3 regions of the Micromonospora sp. NPDC049051 genome follow, and region 3 is predicted to be linked to each of the others. Evidence: riboswitches for the same ligand, from Rfam matches in the RefSeq annotation. Region 3 holds a riboswitch; each other region holds the start of a gene.
The links. A riboswitch is a leader RNA that binds a small molecule or an ion and turns the genes downstream of it on or off. The one in region 3 is predicted to bind cyclic di-AMP.
Positions count from the first base shown of each region.

Region 1: another riboswitch for cyclic di-AMP. It lies ahead of ACGFIR_RS03870 (coiled-coil domain-containing protein); the one in region 3 lies ahead of ACGFIR_RS08960 (C39 family peptidase).
Region 2: another riboswitch for cyclic di-AMP. It lies ahead of ACGFIR_RS01545 (NlpC/P60 family protein); the one in region 3 lies ahead of ACGFIR_RS08960 (C39 family peptidase).

Region 1 is NZ_JBICTL010000001.1:799,772-805,584, forward strand. Features, by position in the region: gene ACGFIR_RS03860 (helix-turn-helix transcriptional regulator) at 1-218, opposite strand, end outside; gene ACGFIR_RS03865 (carbonic anhydrase) at 428-1,174, shown strand; gene ACGFIR_RS03870 (coiled-coil domain-containing protein) at 1,251-2,267, opposite strand; cyclic di-AMP (ydaO/yuaA leader) riboswitch at 2,271-2,402, opposite strand; gene ACGFIR_RS03875 (YibE/F family protein) at 2,569-3,912, opposite strand; gene ACGFIR_RS03880 (hypothetical protein) at 4,257-4,841, shown strand; gene ACGFIR_RS03885 (DUF305 domain-containing protein) at 4,923-5,549, shown strand; gene ACGFIR_RS03890 (metal-sensitive transcriptional regulator) at 5,664-5,813, opposite strand, start outside.
Region 2 is NZ_JBICTL010000001.1:320,671-326,483, reverse strand. Features, by position in the region: gene ACGFIR_RS01560 (zinc metalloprotease) at 361-1,347, shown strand; gene ACGFIR_RS01555 (pyridoxamine 5'-phosphate oxidase family protein) at 1,495-2,046, opposite strand; gene dcd (dCTP deaminase) at 2,125-2,703, shown strand; gene ACGFIR_RS01545 (NlpC/P60 family protein) at 2,758-3,798, opposite strand; cyclic di-AMP (ydaO/yuaA leader) riboswitch at 3,811-3,945, opposite strand; gene ACGFIR_RS01540 (N-acetylmuramoyl-L-alanine amidase) at 4,184-5,813, shown strand, end outside.
Region 3 is NZ_JBICTL010000002.1:364,723-370,535, forward strand. Features, by position in the region: gene ACGFIR_RS08945 (SDR family NAD(P)-dependent oxidoreductase) at 1-939, shown strand, start outside; gene ACGFIR_RS08950 (CDP-glycerol glycerophosphotransferase family protein) at 978-2,705, shown strand; gene ACGFIR_RS08955 (alpha/beta fold hydrolase) at 2,715-3,461, opposite strand; gene ACGFIR_RS08960 (C39 family peptidase) at 3,565-4,410, opposite strand; cyclic di-AMP (ydaO/yuaA leader) riboswitch at 4,643-4,783, opposite strand; gene ACGFIR_RS08965 (acyltransferase family protein) at 5,125-5,813, opposite strand, start outside.

The sequences.
Region 1 (5,813 bases), on a different contig from region 3:
TTGCGCCGGCCCACCCGGGTGCGGTAGAGGTAGCCGCCGGCTTCCAGGTCGGCGACGATCGCCTGCGCGGCCCGCTCGGTGACGCCCACCTCGTCGGCGACGTCGCGGAGCCGGGCGGTGGGGTTGCGGGCGATGGCGAGCAGCACGTGCCCGTGGTTGGTGAGGAACGTCCAGTTGCGGGTGCTCCCGGTCTCCCCTGTCGTCGCCATGTCCGCCATCGTATGGCCCCCGCTTCGTGTTTTGCTCCGTACCCTCGCGTCCGGCGGGTGCGCGAGGTGCGAGAGTCGCCGTACGGGGAGTCGCCGGACATATGAAATGCATATCACGCATCCCTTGACGTACCTTGCGCTGCGTGTGACCGTGGTGGCAGCCCGCGTCCAGCGTCGGCCCGGGTGACCAGGCTGTTCACGCGAGGAGCGAGGTGGGGATGAGCCGTCCCGGATCGCCAGGCACCCAACCAGGCCCGGAGCTGACGCTCCCGGCACCGACGACGGGCGCCCCGCTCGACGTCGGCACCGCGCCGGCCCCCACGAATCCCGAACAGGCGCTCGCCGAGCTGCACGCCGGCAACCGGCGGTTCGTGACCGGGGCCCCGCGTCACCCGAACCAGGACGCCGGGCACCGCGCCGCGGTCGCCGACGGGCAGCACCCCTTCGCGGTGATCGTCGGCTGCTCCGACTCCCGGCTCGCCGCCGAGATCATCTTCGACCGGGGCCTGGGTGACCTCTTCGTCGTCCGCACCGCCGGGCACACCATCGGCCCCGAGGTGCTGGGCAGCGTGGAGTACGCCGTCACGGTCCTGGGCACGCCGCTGATCGTGGTGCTCGGGCACGACTCCTGCGGGGCCGTCCAGGCGGCGCGTGCGGCGGACGCCACCGGCACCCCACCGGCGGGCCACCTGTGCGCCGTGGTGGACGCCGTGGTGCCCAGCCTGCGCCGGGCCGCCGCCGAGGGCGTGGAGGACATCGACGGGATCGTCGACATCCACATCGCGTACACCGTCGAGGCCATGCTGGGCCGCTCCGCCGTGCTCGCCGCCGAGGTGGCCGCCGGCCGCTGCGGGGTGGTCGGCATGTCGTACCGGCTGACCGCCGGCGAGGTGCGGACGGTGGCCGCGGTGCCCGCCCTCGCGGTCGACGCGCCGGAGCCGGCGGCCAGCGTCGCGCTCGCCTGACTCCGGTCCCACCCGACGACACAGGGCCGCTCCCGCGTCCGGCGGGGGCGGCCCTGTGCGTGGCCCGGGGGCGCTGCTAGAGCAGTGACACGTGTACGTGGTCCGTGTGGTTCGACGGGCCGCTGTAGGACTTCCAGCCGGTCGCCGGGAACCAGATCTGCCTGTTCCAGATCACGTAGTAGATGCCGAGCCGGTCGGCGTTGCGGACCAGGAACGCGGTCAGGTTGTTGCCGTACATGTAGGTGTCGTCGTTGTGCCAGGGGGAGAAGCCACTGCGTTGCAGCGACCAGTCGCAGGCCCGGCCCTTCGGATGCTCGTACGGGCCGCCGGAGCGGTAGCAGCCGACGAACCGGTTGAAGCCGGCCCGCTTGACCTCCTTGTACATGTGCAGCGTGCGCGCGGTGATGCAGCCGGAGGTGGTGGGGTCGTCCTCGGTGCAGGACAGGGGCTTCCAGTCGCCGTCGGCGGTACGACCCGGCGCGATCTTCGCCACCGGCGAGGTGGCTACCACCTTGCCGCCGGTCAGCCCTCTGCCGCCGACCAGGGCGAGCGCCTTCTCCGCCTCCTTCTTGCCGCGGGCCATCTCGTTCGTCAGCCGCTGCTGCTCGCGCACCTCGGCGTCGAGCGCCAGCTTCGCCTGCTCGGCGCGGTCCTTGACCGCGTTCACCTCGGCGAGCTTCTTGGAGTTGACCAGGTTGAGTTCGTCGAGCGCGGCGGCGCGTTGGACGAACGAGTCGGGGCTGGCGGTGTCCAGCAGCATCGACACCGCCCCGATCCGCCCCGTCCGGTAGGACTGGGCGGCGATCTGGCTGACCTGCGGGGCCAGCGCGTTCAGCTCGGCCTGCGCGCGGTCGACCTCCAGGGCGAGTTCGAGCTGGCGCTTCTTCGACTTCGCCAGCTTCGCCTTGGCCTGGACGTAGGACCGGTTGCGGGCCTCGATCAGGTCGTCGAGCAGCTTGGGCTCGTCGTCCCCGTGCCCGGAGGGCGTGGGCGGGGTGGGTGCGGCCACCGCCGGAACAGGGCCGGCGAGGACCGCCAGCGCGGCGAGTACGGCCACCACAGGCGTCAGCCAGCGGCGTAGGGGTGCCGTCACAGTTTTCCCTTCCGTCGACCGCCGACCGGGTTAGCTGACGGGTTCGGGGCGGAAGTGGCCCCTACCGCTGTCGCGGATTCACCCCACGTGCCTGGTTCCCCGGCTCGCCTGGCGGCGATTGGGCGGCGGCACCGCAGGCGCCGCTGCGCGCCTTCAATGGTGACCGGCAGCGAGGTTACCCGAGAGCACTCCCGGGGATCTACGTCCCTAAGCCGACTAAATGCGTTATTTCGTAATGGCACACGGTGACCAGTGACGCGTTTATCAGGCCGGACGCCCCGGTCGGTCACGCTGCGGAGTTTCACCATGCGGTGTCCGTACTCCTGTCCCGGCCGGACCATCCGGTGGGAGCGGCGGACGGCGTTTCCCCGCGCGGCCCGCCGAGGGCCTCCAGCGCCTCGGACCGGTCGGTCGCCGGCCGGGGGGTCGGCGCGGTCGCGGCGCGGTCGGCGGTGTCCCCGCCGCGACGGCCGGCCGTGGTCACCAGGGCCGCCAGCCCGGTGGTCAGTGGCACGGCGGCGATCAGACCCAGGGTGGCGACCGCGCTGCGGACGATCTCCTGGGCGAGGAACTCGCTGGTGAGCAGCTGGGTCACCGCCCGGGAGTCGGCCGTCAGCAGGAGCAGCACCGGCAGCGAGGCGCCGGCGTACGCCAGCACGATGGTGTTCACCGTCGAGGCGATGTGCGCCCGGCCGACCCGGGTCGCCGCCCGGTAGAGCTGCGTCCGGGACAGCCCGGGGTTGGCGTGCGCCAGTTCGGTGACCGTGGCGGCCTGGGTCACCGTGACGTCGTCCAGCACGCCGAGGGAGCCGATGATGATCCCGGCCAGCAGCAGGCCGTGCAGGTCGACGTCGGCCTGGTACATCGACAGCGTGGTGGCGTCCTCGGAACCGAACCCGGTCAGGTGGGTCGCGGCGGTGGCGATGGTGCCGAGGACACCGGTCAGCACCAGGCTGCCCAACGTGCCGAGTACGGCCACCGAGGTCTGGACGGTCACGCCGTGGGTCAGGTAGAGCACCACGAACATGATCAGGGCGGCGCCGACGACCGCGACCAGCAGCGGCGGGCTCCCGGCGCTGATCCCGGGCAGCACGAAGGTCAGCAGGATGGCGAAGCTCGCCGCCAGGCCGGCCAGCGCGGCCAGCCCGCGCCACCGCCCGAAGGCGACGATGGCGGCCGCGAAGAGCGCCACCAGCCAGATCAGTGGCTTTCCGCGCTGGTGTTCGGCGATGTTGTAGGCGCTGGCCGTGGGGTCGGCGGGGTCGGTGAGCTCGACCAGGATGATCTCGTCGTCGACGGCGACGGTCGGTGCGCCGGGCCCGGCGGGAATCGGTGTCTGCACCTGCTGGCCGGCGTCGGGGCCGTCCTCCACCCGTACGGTCACCATGCCGCAGGGGCCCGGTGCCTCCCCCGGGCCTCCCTCCGGGGTCTCCGGGGCCGGCGGGCACGGCTCCGTCACCACCCGCGTGACGGTGCCGTGGTAGCGGGGCGTGTCGGTGCCGGCCACGGGATCGGGCGTGTCCCGTGGCCACAGCACCAGGGCCGCGATCAACGTGGCGACGAAGAGGGGCACCACGGTCGCGAAGAGGACCCGCCGTACGCCCGGCGGGGCGGACGGAGCGGGACGGGTGTGGTCGGCGCCCATCGAGTGTCTCCCAACGAATCCAGGGCGTGGTACGGGCCGGCGGGCCGGTCGGTTCAGCCGCGCCACGCGGCCGGGACGGGGGACCGTCCCCGCGTGGCGGTGCGGTCACGTACCCCGGTCGTCGGCCCCCGCCCGGCGGCGGGTAATCGGTGCCACCGCCCGGCGGAGGACGCGGTGCGGACGGTGCGGAGTCCGGATGGCCACCGGCCGAATGGTAGCCACCCCCGCACCGGGGCGCAGGTCGTGCGGGCGGTGTCGCGACGCGGACCTCAGTCGGGCATCGATGCGGGGACGCCGCGGGTTGGTACCCGTGCGGAGCGGGTCGACGCGCTAGCGTGACGGTTGTGCGGACGACGGTGACGGCGACGCGGGGCGCGCGGCTCCTGCTGCTCGTCGGCACGCTGCTCGGGCTGGCCGCCATGCACACGATCGGTCACGACTCGCACCCGACCGGCCATGCCCCCGCCCCGTCGGGGCACGCCGCCGCGTCCGCCCCGCACGCGGCCCTCGCGCCCGGCCGGCAGGTGGTGCTCGCGCCCGTCCCGCACGCGGCCCCCGCGCTCGCCCCGCACGCCGACGGTGCGCTCGCGCCGCCCCCGCAGGACGTCGCCCTCCACGCCGGCGGGGCGGCTCTCCATGCCGTAGGGGCGGCCCTCGGGGCCGTCGTGGACTGCCCCGGTGGCTGCGCGGCAGGACAGCTCCTGCCGTCCGGCGGCGCGGGGGGAGAGCTGCCCGGGTGGGGAGTGTGCCTGGCCGTGCTGGGCGCGTTCGCGGCCTCGCTGCTGTTGCTGGCGGCGCTCCTGTCGGCCCGCGTACGCGCTGTCGGCCCGGTGGGGGGCGGTCCGGTCGGCTGCGTCCTGCCGCCCCGGGCCCCGCCACCCCGGCCGGTCGGTCTGCGGCTCGCCACGGTCTCGGTGCTGCGCAGGTAGGACGCGTTCGACGCGGGTGCGGCTCACGCCGTTCCGCGTCCTCGTCGTGCCGCCTACGTTCCGACACCGAAAGGCTCAGACATGACCACTCGTACCCTCGCGCGCCGTGCCGCCCTGGCCGGCGTCGCCGTCACCGCCGCTCTCGCCCTGGCCGCCTGCGGCGGCGACGACCACCCGTCCCCGGGCGCGGGACACGGCACCCCCGGCACCGGCGGGCCGGCGGCCACCGCCACCGGCGCGACGGCGTTCGGCGACGCCGACGCGATGTTCGCCCAGATGATGATTCCGCACCACCGGCAGGCGGTGGAGATGGCCGACCTGGTGGCGACGCGGGCGGCGGACCCGGAGGTCAAGCGGCTCGCCGCCGAGATCAAGGCGGCCCAGGCGCCCGAGATCGCCACCATGAGCGGCTGGCTGGCGGCCTGGGGACGGCCGGTGCCGACGCCGGGTGAGATGCCGCACATGGACCACGGCATGCCCGGCATGATGTCCGACGCCGACATGACGAAGCTGGCGGCCGCCGCCGGCCGGGAGTTCGACCGGCAGTTCCTGACCATGATGATCGCCCACCACGAGGGCGCGGTCACGATGGCCCGCGACGAGCTGGCCCGGGGCGTGCACGCGGAGGCCAAGGCTCTGGCCCAGCAGATCGTCAGCACCCAGCAGGCGGAGATCGATACGATGCGGAAGATCCTCGGCCGGTTCTGATCCGATCGCCCCGGCGTCTCCCATCGGGGGGCGCCGGGGCGCCACGGGCGGAGCCTGCCGGGAGGAGACCGGCGTGCGACCCGGTGCGCCGACGGCGGAGGAGCTGCCGGCGGCTCAGCCGCGCTTCATCAGGCGGCCGACGGCGGCCATCATCTCGGTGGCCATCTCCTCGGCCCGGCCCTCGGCCGCGCCCTCGTGCATGCAGTGCCGCGCGTGCCCGTCGAGGAGGCCGAGCGCGACCTTGTCCAGGGCGGCCTGGATGGC
Region 2 (5,813 bases), on a different contig from region 3:
CCGCCACCCTCGCCGCGCCACCACCCCGGCGCAGCCCCGCCGGGCCGCAGCCCCGCCGCACCGCAGCCCCGCCGCACCGCAGCCCCGCCGGACCGCCGCCCCGCCGGGCCGCAGCCCGTCCGCCGCGACCGTCCAGCCGCGTAGCCCGGCTGGCGCGGTCGGCACGCTCGGATCCGAACCGGTACCGCGGGTCGCTTCTTATCGACGAAAGTTGCTCACGAAACACGTTCGCCAGGGAAAAGTTCCACGCCGGCAACACATAGCCATTCTCAAATCCCTCGATCGGTTGTAACGTCTGCCCAACGTTTACAGCCAGGGCGTGACATACCTCCTGTCGCGCCGCCAGAAAGAGGTGGGCCCATGGGACTCCGTCCCAACCTGCTGACCCGGCGTACGGCCGGTGTCGCGTCGACGACCCTCGCGCTGCTGCTCAGCACCGCCGCGGTGGGCGTCGTCCCGGCCGCTTCGGCCTTCTCCGCCGCTCCCGGCGAGGTCTGCGTCGAGCCGGCCGACGTCCACTCGGATGCCCGCGTCAAGCACGGCGGCAAGGCCAAGCACGAGCCGAACGAGCTGACCCTCGCGGAGACCCGCGAGCGCGAGGCCGACATGGCCGCCGCGCTGAGCGAGCGGGCGCGGTTCCGCGCCGGCGCCGGCGCCTCCACGATGGCGGCCACCGTCACGATCCCCGTGGTGGTGCACGTGATCCAGGAGAACAGCACCCGGGCCGGCGGCAACATCCCCGACTCGATGATCAACTCGCAGATCAGCGTGCTGAACCAGTCGTTCAGCGGGGCGACCGGTGGCGCGGCCACCGCGTTCAGCTTCCAACTCCAGAAGATCAACCGGGTGACGAACACGTCCTGGTACCCGATCGTGCAGGGCTCCTCGGCGGAGCGGTCGATGAAGACCTCGCTGCGCGAGGGCGGCAAGAACACCCTCAACCTCTACCTGGGTGAGCTGAGCGACGACCTGCTCGGCTGGGCGACCTTCCCGGCCCGGAAGCTCAACACCATGGACGGCGTCGTCGTGCTGAGCGAGTCGCTGCCGGGCGGCACCGCCACCAACTACAACCAGGGCGACACGGGCACCCACGAGGTCGGCCACTGGCTGAACCTCTACCACACCTTCCAGGGCGGCTGCTCCGGCTCGGGTGACAGCGTCAGCGACACGCCGGCCGAGGCCTCGCCGGCCTACCAGTGCCCGACCGGGCGGGACACCTGCAGCACCGCGGGCACCGACCCGATCACCAACTTCATGGACTACACGTACGACTCCTGCATGTACCAGTTCACCGCCGGGCAGGCCAGCCGCATGCTGACCGCCTGGAACGCGTACCGCGCGGCGTAGTCAAGCCGTACGACTCCACCGGTGCCGGCTCCGCTCGACGGGGCCGGCACCGGTGTGTGTGCGGCCGGTGGGCCGCGCCCGGGGGCGGGATGGTGGTCACGGTGCGGCGCCCCGGGTGGGAACGGTGCCGGGGCGCCGCACCGCGTCTCAGGCGGCCGGGCGGGCGGCGTGGCCGCCGACGCTTCCCGACCGGGTCTCGGGCAGCACGGCGGTGCCGGCGGCAGCCGCGTGGGGGTCGAGCCACACCTGGACGGCGGGGCGGCCGTGCCACTCGCCGGCCCCGCCAGCGACACCGGACTCGCGGCGGGCCAGCATCGCCACGTCGACGGTGAACTCGAAGACCCGCCAGTCGACCTGGGGCGCGGCCCGGTGACTGCGGGCCAGCCGGGCGACCCGGGCCGGGTCGGTCACCGGCCGGGCGTGGCCGGCGACGTAGGCTTCGTCGTCGCTCTCCTCCGGCGGGAAGGAGTGCAGCGCGTAGCGACCGTCGCGCTCCAGGTCGCGCCGCTTGGGCGAGTCGACGACGAAGCAGAAGAGCCCCTCGTCGGTGATCACGGGGGAGACCGGGTGCACCCGGGGCCCGCCGTCGGCGCGGACGGTGGCCAGGTAGCCGAAGCCCGGCCCGTACTGCTGCATGAGGAGGCGGATCCCGTCGGCGAGGCGGGGCTCGTCGGCGGCGAATTCGGACCAGGAAGCCATGCCGGCATTCTATCGAACAATTGTACGAAGGCGCACTCCGACACGCAGGTCACGCACGTCGCTCGCTAAGGTGTGCGGATGCTGCTCTCCGATCGCGACCTGGCCCGCGAGATCGAGGCGGGAACGCTCGCGCTGGAGCCGTTCGAGCCCGCGTTGGTGCAACCGTCCAGCATCGACGTACGCCTGGACAAGCTCTTCCGGGTCTTCAACAACCACCTCTACACCCACATCGACCCCGCCCAGCAGCAGGACGACCTCACGTCGATGGTCGAGGTACCCGACGGCGAGCCCTACGTGCTGCATCCCGGCGAGTTCGTGCTCGCCTCGACGCTGGAGGTCATCTCGCTCGGCGACCAGCTCGCCGGCCGCCTGGAGGGGAAGAGCTCACTGGGCCGGCTCGGCCTGCTCACCCACTCCACGGCGGGCTTCATCGACCCGGGCTTCTCCGGCCACGTCACCCTGGAGCTGTCCAACGTGGCCAACCTGCCGATCACGCTCTGGCCGGGCATGAAGATCGGGCAACTCTGCATCTTCCGGCTCTCGTCGCCGGCGCAGCACCCGTACGGCTCGGTCGTCTACGGCTCGCGCTACCAGGGGCAGCGCGGGCCGACCCCGAGCCGCTCCTGGCAGCACTGGCGCACCTGGCCGACCCGCTGACCCGACCTGCGGGCGGGCGGAGGGCCCCCGCCGGGCGGGGACCCTCCGGGCACGTCAGCCGGGTCGGCCGTAGCTGTGGATCGGGCCGTCGTCGACCTTCTTCATCTTGATCGGCACCCCGGCGCGGGAGGCGTGCACCACCCAGCCCCCGCCGACGTACATGCCGACGTGGTGCAGGTCGCTGTAGTAGAAGACCAGGTCCCCCGGGCGCAGCTCGCTCCGGCTGACGGACGCGGTGGCCCGGCGCTGCTGCGCGGCGTTGTGCGGCAGCGAGACCCCGGCCTTCGCCCAGGCGGCGAGCATCAGGCCGGAGCAGTCGTACGAGTTCGGCCCCTCGGCACCCCAGACGTAGGGCTTGCCGATCTGGGCACAGGCGAACTTCACGGCGGTACCGGCCGGGCCGCCGGGGTAGCCGGCCGGGCAGGGGGCGGGACGCAGCGGCCCGCCGCCGCCGTTGCCGTAGACCCGCAGCCGCAGCTTCTGCAACCGGTCGATCTCGGCGTTGATCTGCTTCTTCTTCGCCGCGAGCTGGGCCTCGGTGCGGCTGAGCTGGACGACCATCTCGTCCAGCGGCGCCTTCTTCGCGGCCAGTTGGTCGCGCAGCTCGGCGACCTGCCGCACGTCCTGCTGCTGGTGCTGGGCGAACCGGTCGAGCAGTTCGAGCTGCCCGACCATCTCGCTGGGCGAGCGGCTGCCCAGCAGGGCGTTGACGACGGAGACGTTCTCGCCCTTGTAGGCGCGGGCGGCCAGGGCGCCCACCTTCTCCATCGCCTCGTCGACCTGCTTCTCCAGCGGCCCGATCTGCGCGGCGAGCGCGTTCGCCTGCTTGCGTCTGGCGGCCAGGTCCTGTCGGGTGGCGTTGTGCCGCTCGATGATCGGTTCGAGCTTGTTCCAGTCCTCGTCGATCTGCCGCTCGATCTCGGCGACCGTCGGTTCGGCGTGAGCCGCCGTGGCGCCGCCGGTCAGGACGACGGCGAACGCGGCGAGGGCGGCGAGGGCGGTGGTGCAGCGGTACCAGCGTGGGCGCGGCGCAGCCGTCGTCGGGTCGGTGCGGGCCGACCGGGCCGACGGTGGCCGCGGGGCATGGTGTGCCACCGGGCTGCGTACTCCTTCTTCCGGACCGCCTACCGGGTTAGCTGACGGGTTCGGGCGGGAAGGGGACGCCCTACCGCAGGGGCTGCGGATTCACCCCGGGAACCTGGGTCCCCGGCTCGCTCGTGAGCGACTCGGCGGTGTCGGACCGCCACCGCCCGGGTTGGACGGATTGTCACCGGCCGACGAATGACCAGAGTAGAGACGGCCGTTATCGATCCGCAACCCTGCGGGCAGTGACACTCCGTACCCACCCGCGCCTGGCGAATCCGCAACCCGGAAGACGAAGATTTTCTTCCTTCTGAAGTGTCAGACAGAAAGGTATTGACCAAAGGCGGCGGGCGGGGCGAAGGTGGCCCCACCTTTGCCCGCCCGAACTGGGGGTCTGATGCACCTGTCAGCGACATCGAGGAGCAGACGCGTCCTGCTGGCCGCCGCCGTGGCCGCCGCCCTGACGGCGACGCCGCTCACCGCCGCCGGATCCGCCGCCGCAGCGACGCCGGTGACCGACCGGCAGCAGCAGTACGCCGCCGCGTCGGCCGAGTACGGCGTGCCGGAGAGCGTCCTGCTCGGGGTCTCCTACCTACAGTCCCGCTGGGACACCAACGCCGGCACGCCGAGCACCAGCGGCGGCTACGGACCGATGCACCTCACCGACGCCGAGCACGTCGCCGCCCTGTCCGGCGGCACCCACCACGACGAGGGCAGCGAGGACCCGCGCGGCGACGACTCCCGCCCGTCCCTGGCCGAGGCCAACGAGCCGCCGGCCGCCGCCCCGCCCGCCGAGGCGCTCCGGACGCTCGACGCCGCCGCGGAACTGACCGGCGCCAGCGAGGAGGCGCTGCGCACGGACGTCACGGCGAACATCCGGGGCGGCGCGGCGCTGCTGGCCGCGTACCAGAAGGAGATCGGCGCCCCGGTCGGTGCCGGCACCGACCCCGCGGCCTGGTACGGCGCGGTGGCCCGGTACTCGGGCGCGGACAGCGCCGACGCCGCGGCGGCCTTCGCCAACGAGGTGTACGCCACCATCGCCACCGGCGACAGCCGGCTGACCGACGACGGGCAGCGCGTCACGCTGGCCGGCAGCGCGGTCCAGCCGGACCGTTCCTGGCTGGACCGGCTGCGGCTGCGCAAGCTCGCCCGGCCCGACGGGCTGGAGTGCCCGGTCGACATCTCCTGCGAGTGGATCCCGGCGCCGTACCAGCAGTACGGGCCCGCCCTGGGCGACTACGGCAACCACGACCTGGCGAACCGGCCCACGCAGCAGAAGATCGAGTACATCGTCATCCACGACACCGAGGGCTACTTCGGCCCCAGCGTCAACCTGGTCAAGGACCCGAAGCGGGTGGGCTGGCACTACACCCTGCGCTCGGTCGACGGCCACATCGCCCAGCACATCAAGACCAAGGACGTCGGCTGGCACGCCGGCAACTGGTACGTGAACGCCAAGTCCATCGGCCTGGAGCACGAGGGCTTCGCCGGGCACGGCACCTGGTACACCGAGGCGATGTACCGCACCTCCGCCAAGCTGGTCCGTCACCTGGCGCGGCAGTACAACATCCCGCTGGACCGCAACCACATCATCGGCCACGACAACGTCCCCGGCACCGTCGCCGCGAACGTGCGCGGCATGCACTGGGACCCGGGACCGTACTGGGACTGGTCGCACTACTTCGACCTGCTGAAGGCGCCGTTCAAGTCGACCGGCACGCACCGGACCGGGCTGGTCACCATCGACCCCGACTTCGCCACCAACCAGCCGCCGTTCACCGGCTGCAACCGGCAGCCGCCGGGCGTGCCGAACCCGCCGCCGGCGGAGGCCCCCTGCCCGCTGCGCGGCTCCTCCGCGCTGTTCCTGCACAACGCGCCGAGCCACGACGCGCCGCTGGTCAACGACATCGCGTTGCGGCCCGACGGCACCCCCAACACCAAGTACGTCTCCGACCACGGCGCCCGCGTCTCGGCCGGCCAGACGTACGCGCTGGCGGAGGTCCAGGGCGACTGGACCGCGATCTGGT
Region 3 (5,813 bases):
TCGGGCACCATCCGCGAGGCCTACCGGCTCGCCGAGGGCGACCCGCACTTCGCCGCGACCGACGACTGCGGGGTGGTGCTGCGCTACCTGCCCGGCACCCCGATCAAGGTCATCGACGGTTCCGACGAGAACATCAAGGTCACCCACCCGGTCGACGTGCACCTGGCGGACAAGCTGTTCCAGCTCGCCGCCGCGCAGGCGCCCCGGGTGACCGACGAGCGCAGCTACACCGAGGAGCTGACCGGCCGGACCATCGTGATCTTCGGCGGCAGCTACGGCATCGGCCACGACCTCGCCGAGCTGGCCCGCCGCTACGGCGCGCAGGTCTTCCCGTTCAGCCGCTCCAGCACCGGCACCCACGTCGAGCGCGCCGAGGACGTCGAGGCGGCGCTGAAGACCGCCTTCGAGGCCACCGGGCGGATCGACCACGTGGTGGTCACCGCCGGCATCCTGGAGAAGGGTCCCCTCTCGGAGATGGACCAGGAGACCATGGACCGGGTGCTCCAGGTCAACTTCGTGGGGCCGGTCATCGTGGCCCGCCAGTCGCTGCCCTACCTCCAGCAGACCAAGGGCCAGCTGCTGCTCTACACCTCCAGCTCCTACACCCGCGGCCGGGCCGACTACGCGCTCTACTCCTCCACCAAGGCGGCCCTGGTCAACCTCACCCAGGCGCTGTCGGACGAGTGGGCGGAGTTCGGCGTACGGGTCAACTGCGTCAACCCCGAGCGGACCGCGACCCCGATGCGCACCAAGGCGTTCGGCGAGGAACCGGAGCACACCCTGCTCGCCGCCGAGACCGTCGCCCAGGCGTCGCTGGACGTGCTGATCTCGGACCTGACCGGCCAGGTCATCGACGTGCGCCGCGCGCCGGGCGAGGTGCCGGCCCAGCCGGGCCCGCCGCGCGCCGAGCGGGACGCCAGCCCGGCCGGCCTCGGCTGACGGCGGATTTTCGGGCCACGGCGGGAAACGGAGCCGACATGCGTGGTGACCTGGTTCGGAAGCTGCTCGCCCGCGCGCTGGCCACCGGCCTGGCGGTGCTGGCGTTCCTCGTCGTCGCGCTGACCGGCGCGACCGGCTGGGGGCTGGGGCTGGCCGTGGCCGCCCTCGCGGCCGCCACCTGGGAGCGGCGGGTACGGCCGGGCGCCGACAACGCGGCGGAGACCGCGCTGGTCGCGGCGGCGATCCTGGTCGGCTACGCCCGCCGCCTCGACGCCGGGTTCGATCCGGCGCTGGCCGCGACCGCCCTGGTCCTGCTGGGACTGGTACTGCTGGTCAATCCGCTGCGGGACGCCGGTGGACTGGAGGTACGCGCCGCGAACCTGCCGGTGCGCACCTGGACGCCGCTGGTCGCCGCCCGCCTCGGCGACGCGCTGTCAGGGCTGCTCGCCCTGCTGGCGCTGGCCGCCGTCGCGGCGCTGCCGGCCGGGGTCGCGCTGGCGGCCGTGCTGCTGGTGGCCGCCGGTGCCGGGGCGGTCGGGCTGGACCTGGCCCGACGCCGGTTCCGCCCGGGGGCCGGCGGCTCGGCGGTGTCCCGCGCGCTGCGCCGGCACCAGCCCGAGTTCCTGCTCCATTTCTCCGCCCCGCCGGGCTCGGAGTACCAGGTCACCATGTGGCTGCCGTACCTGGAGCGGATCGGGCGGCCGTTCCTGGTGATGGTGCGCGAGCCGGAGTTCCTGCCCGTGATCGCGGCGGCCACCAGCGCGCCCGTGGTCTACTGCCCCACCACGAGGGCGATGGACGAGGCGCTGGTGCCGAGCCTGCGGGTGGCGTTCTACGTCAACCACGGCGCGAAGAACAGCCACTGCATCCGCTTTACCCAGCTGACCCACGTCCAGCTGCACCACGGCGACAGCGACAAGGCCCCGAGCGCCAACCCGGTCTCGGCGATCTTCGACCGGATCTTCGTCGCCGGTCAGGCCGCCATCGACCGGTACGCCCGCGCCGGGGTCGACATCCCGGCGGAGAAGTTCGTCGTCGTCGGCCGCCCGCAGGTCGAGGCGATCGAGGTACGCCCCGAGGCGGCGTCCGGGCGGGCCAACCCGACGGTGCTCTACACGCCGACCTGGACGGGGCACAACGCCGACGCCAACTACTGCTCCCTGCCGGTGGCCGAGAAGCTGCTCCGCCGGCTGCTCGACCGGGGCGCGACGGTGATCCTGCGGGCCCACCCGTACACCTCGCAGAACCCGGCCTCCGCCCGCCAGCTGGGCCGGCTCACCGAGCTGCTGGCCGCGGACCGGGCCCGCAGCGGCCGGCAGCACGTCTTCGGCGCCGCCGCCAGCCGGGAGCTGACCCTGACCGAGTGCGTGAACCGCTCGGACGCGCTCATCTCCGACGTCTCCGGGGTGATCTCCGACTACCTCTACTCGGGCAAGCCGTACGCGGTGACCGACATGGTGGGCTCCGGCGACCGGTTCGGCGAGCAGTTCCCCCTCGCCGGGTCGGGCTACGTGCTGCGGCCCGACATGTCCAACGTCGACGAGGTGCTGACCGCGCTGCTGGACACCGATCCGCTGGCCTCGGCGCGGTGGACCACCCGGAGCCGCTACCTGGGCGACTTCCCGGCCGAGTCGTACGCCGAGGCGTTCCTGGCGGCGGCGCGGCGGCAGCTCGACGAGGGCTGGAACCCGCCGGCCCCGCGTACCGCCGGCGGGCCCGGCGTGCCGGTCGACCCGGACGAGGCGACGCTCTCCCCCACCACCTGACGCCTCCGGTCAGCGGTAGGGGTCGACGAGGGCCAGGACCGCCTCGGGGGCCTCGACGTGGGCGTTGTGCCCGAGGCCGGGCAGGGTGGCGACCGGCACGCCCAACTCCTTGAGCTGGGCGTCGGTGACCATGGGGTCGTGCTCGCCGCGGGCCAGCAGCACCGGCACGTCGGTGGCCGCCAGCAGGGCGGGTAGGCCCGGCTCGCCCACGCCGAACGCGGCGGGGTCCATCGCCAGCCGCCAGCGGCCGTTGACCTGGCGCAGCCCGGCCGCCACGATCGGATGCTCCGGGGCGACGAGCCCGGTCAGCCCGGCCACCCGCAGGTAGCGGCGGGCCGCCTCGTCCCGGCTGGCGAACCAGGTCACCGGCCGGGTCGCCAACTCGCCTGCCTTCGCCAGCTCCGCCGGTGACCAGACCGCCTTGATGCCGACCCCGACCACGGCGTCGACCGGCAGGCCGGCGCCGCGGGCGGCCAGCGCCAGCCCGACCACCCCGCCGAGGGAGTGGCCCAGCACGACGAGCCGTTCCCCCGCCGGCAGGGCGGCGGCGATCCGCGCGGCCAGCCCCGCGAACGAGTACTCCGGCAGCGGCGGCGACCAGCCGTGGCCGGCGAGGTCCGGCGCCAGCCACCGCCCCGCCCACCGGCGTTCCAGCAGCGGCGCCCACGGCAGCCACACCTCGCCGGTGGCGCCCATGCCGTGCAGCAGCAGGAGCACGCGCCGGCCGTCCTCCCGGTCACCCGTTCCGTCGACCATGCAGCGCAGTCTGTCACCCGGGCGGGCCGAGGGCGAGGGCCGTGACCCGGACACGACATCGGGCGCCGGCCCCCGGGTGGGAGCCGACGCCCGACGGTGTCGCTCAGGCGGAGTAGCCGCGGGTGGCGGCCCAGTTCGCCAGGGCGATGGTGCTCATCCAGTACGAGGCGGTCGCGGGGTTCGCCGAGTCGGCGATCTTCACCAGCCGGCCCTCGTCCTGGTAGCCGACGACGGCGACGTAGTGACCGCCGGGGAACGAGTGCCAGCCGCCGTTGGTGTCCGTGGCGCTGCCGGCCACGTTCACCACGACGCCCCGCCCGTCGCCGATGGCCGCGACGACGTCGGCCTGGAGCCGGTCCATCTGGGCCGGGGTGGCGGCGCCGCCGGGAATCATCCGGGTCCGGTACGGCGCACCCTTCACCGTCGCGTTCAGCACGCGGGTGGTGTCCTCGGCGGAGTCGGTGCCCATCTGGTCGGTACCAAGCTGGGCGCCGAGGGTGTCCTGGCTGCGCGCGATGCCGGCGGCGCTGAGGGCGTGCCGGACGGCCGCCGGGCCGCAGTTGTAGAAGGTGGTCTGGGCCTGGTAGTCGTAGTTCAGGCTCTTGGCCGCCGGGGGCTTCGGCCGCTCCGGCTCACGGGTCACATCCGGGTTGGCGGCGGCGCTGGAGGCGCTGGCCGAGGGGGCTGCGCTGGAGGCCGCCGGAGCGGCGCTGGACGGGGCGGTCGTGACCCGGGCCGCTCCGCGCGAGGCGGCGTCGTCGTCGCGCGATTCGGTCGCGGCGACCGGGGCCTGCGCGGCGGCGGGGGCCTCGTCGGTGCTGGCCAGCAGCGCGCCCGTGCCCGACGCCAGCACGAGCGCGGCGGCGGACGCGGCGGCCAGCTGGTACGGACGTTCGGACGTGAGGCGACGCAGCTGTCGCTTGAGGTGGTGCTTCACGGTTTCCTCCACGGGCTCGGGGTGGGCAGCCCGCGATCCGTGCCGAGGGCAGGGCGGACCGACCGCGCGGACGGGCGTCCGTGCGGGGTGCTGGGCTGCTCAGGGGGTGCGCCCGGGATGCCGGGCGACGAACGACGGTGACCGGTCGGTCAGCTCACGACCTGCTGGCCGAGGAGCGCGGGCACCGCGACGCCGTGGAGACGGCGGAACAACCGAGGGGCGGATGGGTGCTGCACGAGGATGGAACTCCTTCCGACACCGCCGACCGGGTTAGCTGACGGATTCGGGCGGGAAGAACGCCCTACCAAGGGCCTACGGCCCTCGGATTCACCCCATGAAGCAGTGGGTCCCCGGTTCGTCGTTCACGATTAGGCGGGTCGGCGCGGCGTCGCCCTCTGGCGATCGGGTACCGCACCGGACGCGCCGACATTACTGGCCGGTTCGCGCCCTGCCAACCCCACCCCACCTGCCTAAACCTGGATCCTGGGCCCGATTTTGCGGGCATCGAGCCACTGTCGTGACTCAATGGGACGACCGTTTCTGGGAGCCCTCCGGGGGACGAGGGGTCAAGCAGGCGGACATCGGCACCCCGAATTCGCGGCGTGAATCGACCCGCGCACGTTGGTTGACCGATTCGGCGCCATGGTGACCGGCGTCACCGAAACCGTGGGATTACCGTCCGTGCGCGGGCCGGCCCCGGCGGGAACGTCCCGCCCGCCGGGACGGTCAGCGTGAGTCGACGTACGCCGGTCGGTCCCCGGTCCGTGGCTCGGCGGACCGGGGGCGCGGCACGGCGCTGTCCCGCTTCCCCGACGCCTCCGCCGGCCCGGTACCGCCGGAGGTGCTCCCGGCGTCGTCCCCGCCGGGCGGCGTCGGCCGGGCGGGCCGGCGCGGGGTGAGCAGCCGCATCATCGGCTTCTCCACGAAGCGGTGCAGCAGGCCGGCCAGGGCCAGGTTCACCAGCAGGAAGCCGAGCACCACCGCCAGTCCCCACCAGCCGCGGAAGCCCACGCCCCAGTCGCCGGTGAGCCGCAGGACGGTGATCATCACCAGGACGTGCACCAGGTAGAAGGCGAAGGAGACCTCGCCGAGCCAGATCATCGGACGGGACCGCCACGGCGAGCGCCGCCCGCGCACGTCCGCGTCGGCCGCCGCGGTGATGACCAGGATGTACGCCACCGAGAGCAGGGCCGCCCACAGTTCGGCGCGGACCCACTGCGCGGCGACCAGCCAGGTCGCCACGAAGACGAGGCTGGCGACGGGCAGGCGCGGGCCCCGCCAGCGGCCCCGCCGCATCAGCTCGGCGGCGGCGACGCCCATCCAGAACTCCAGCGACCGTACGGGCGGAAAGACCTGGGTGAACCACCAGCGGCTCTCCTCCGGCACCAGGGCCTGGCCCGGCCAGAGCGCCAGGA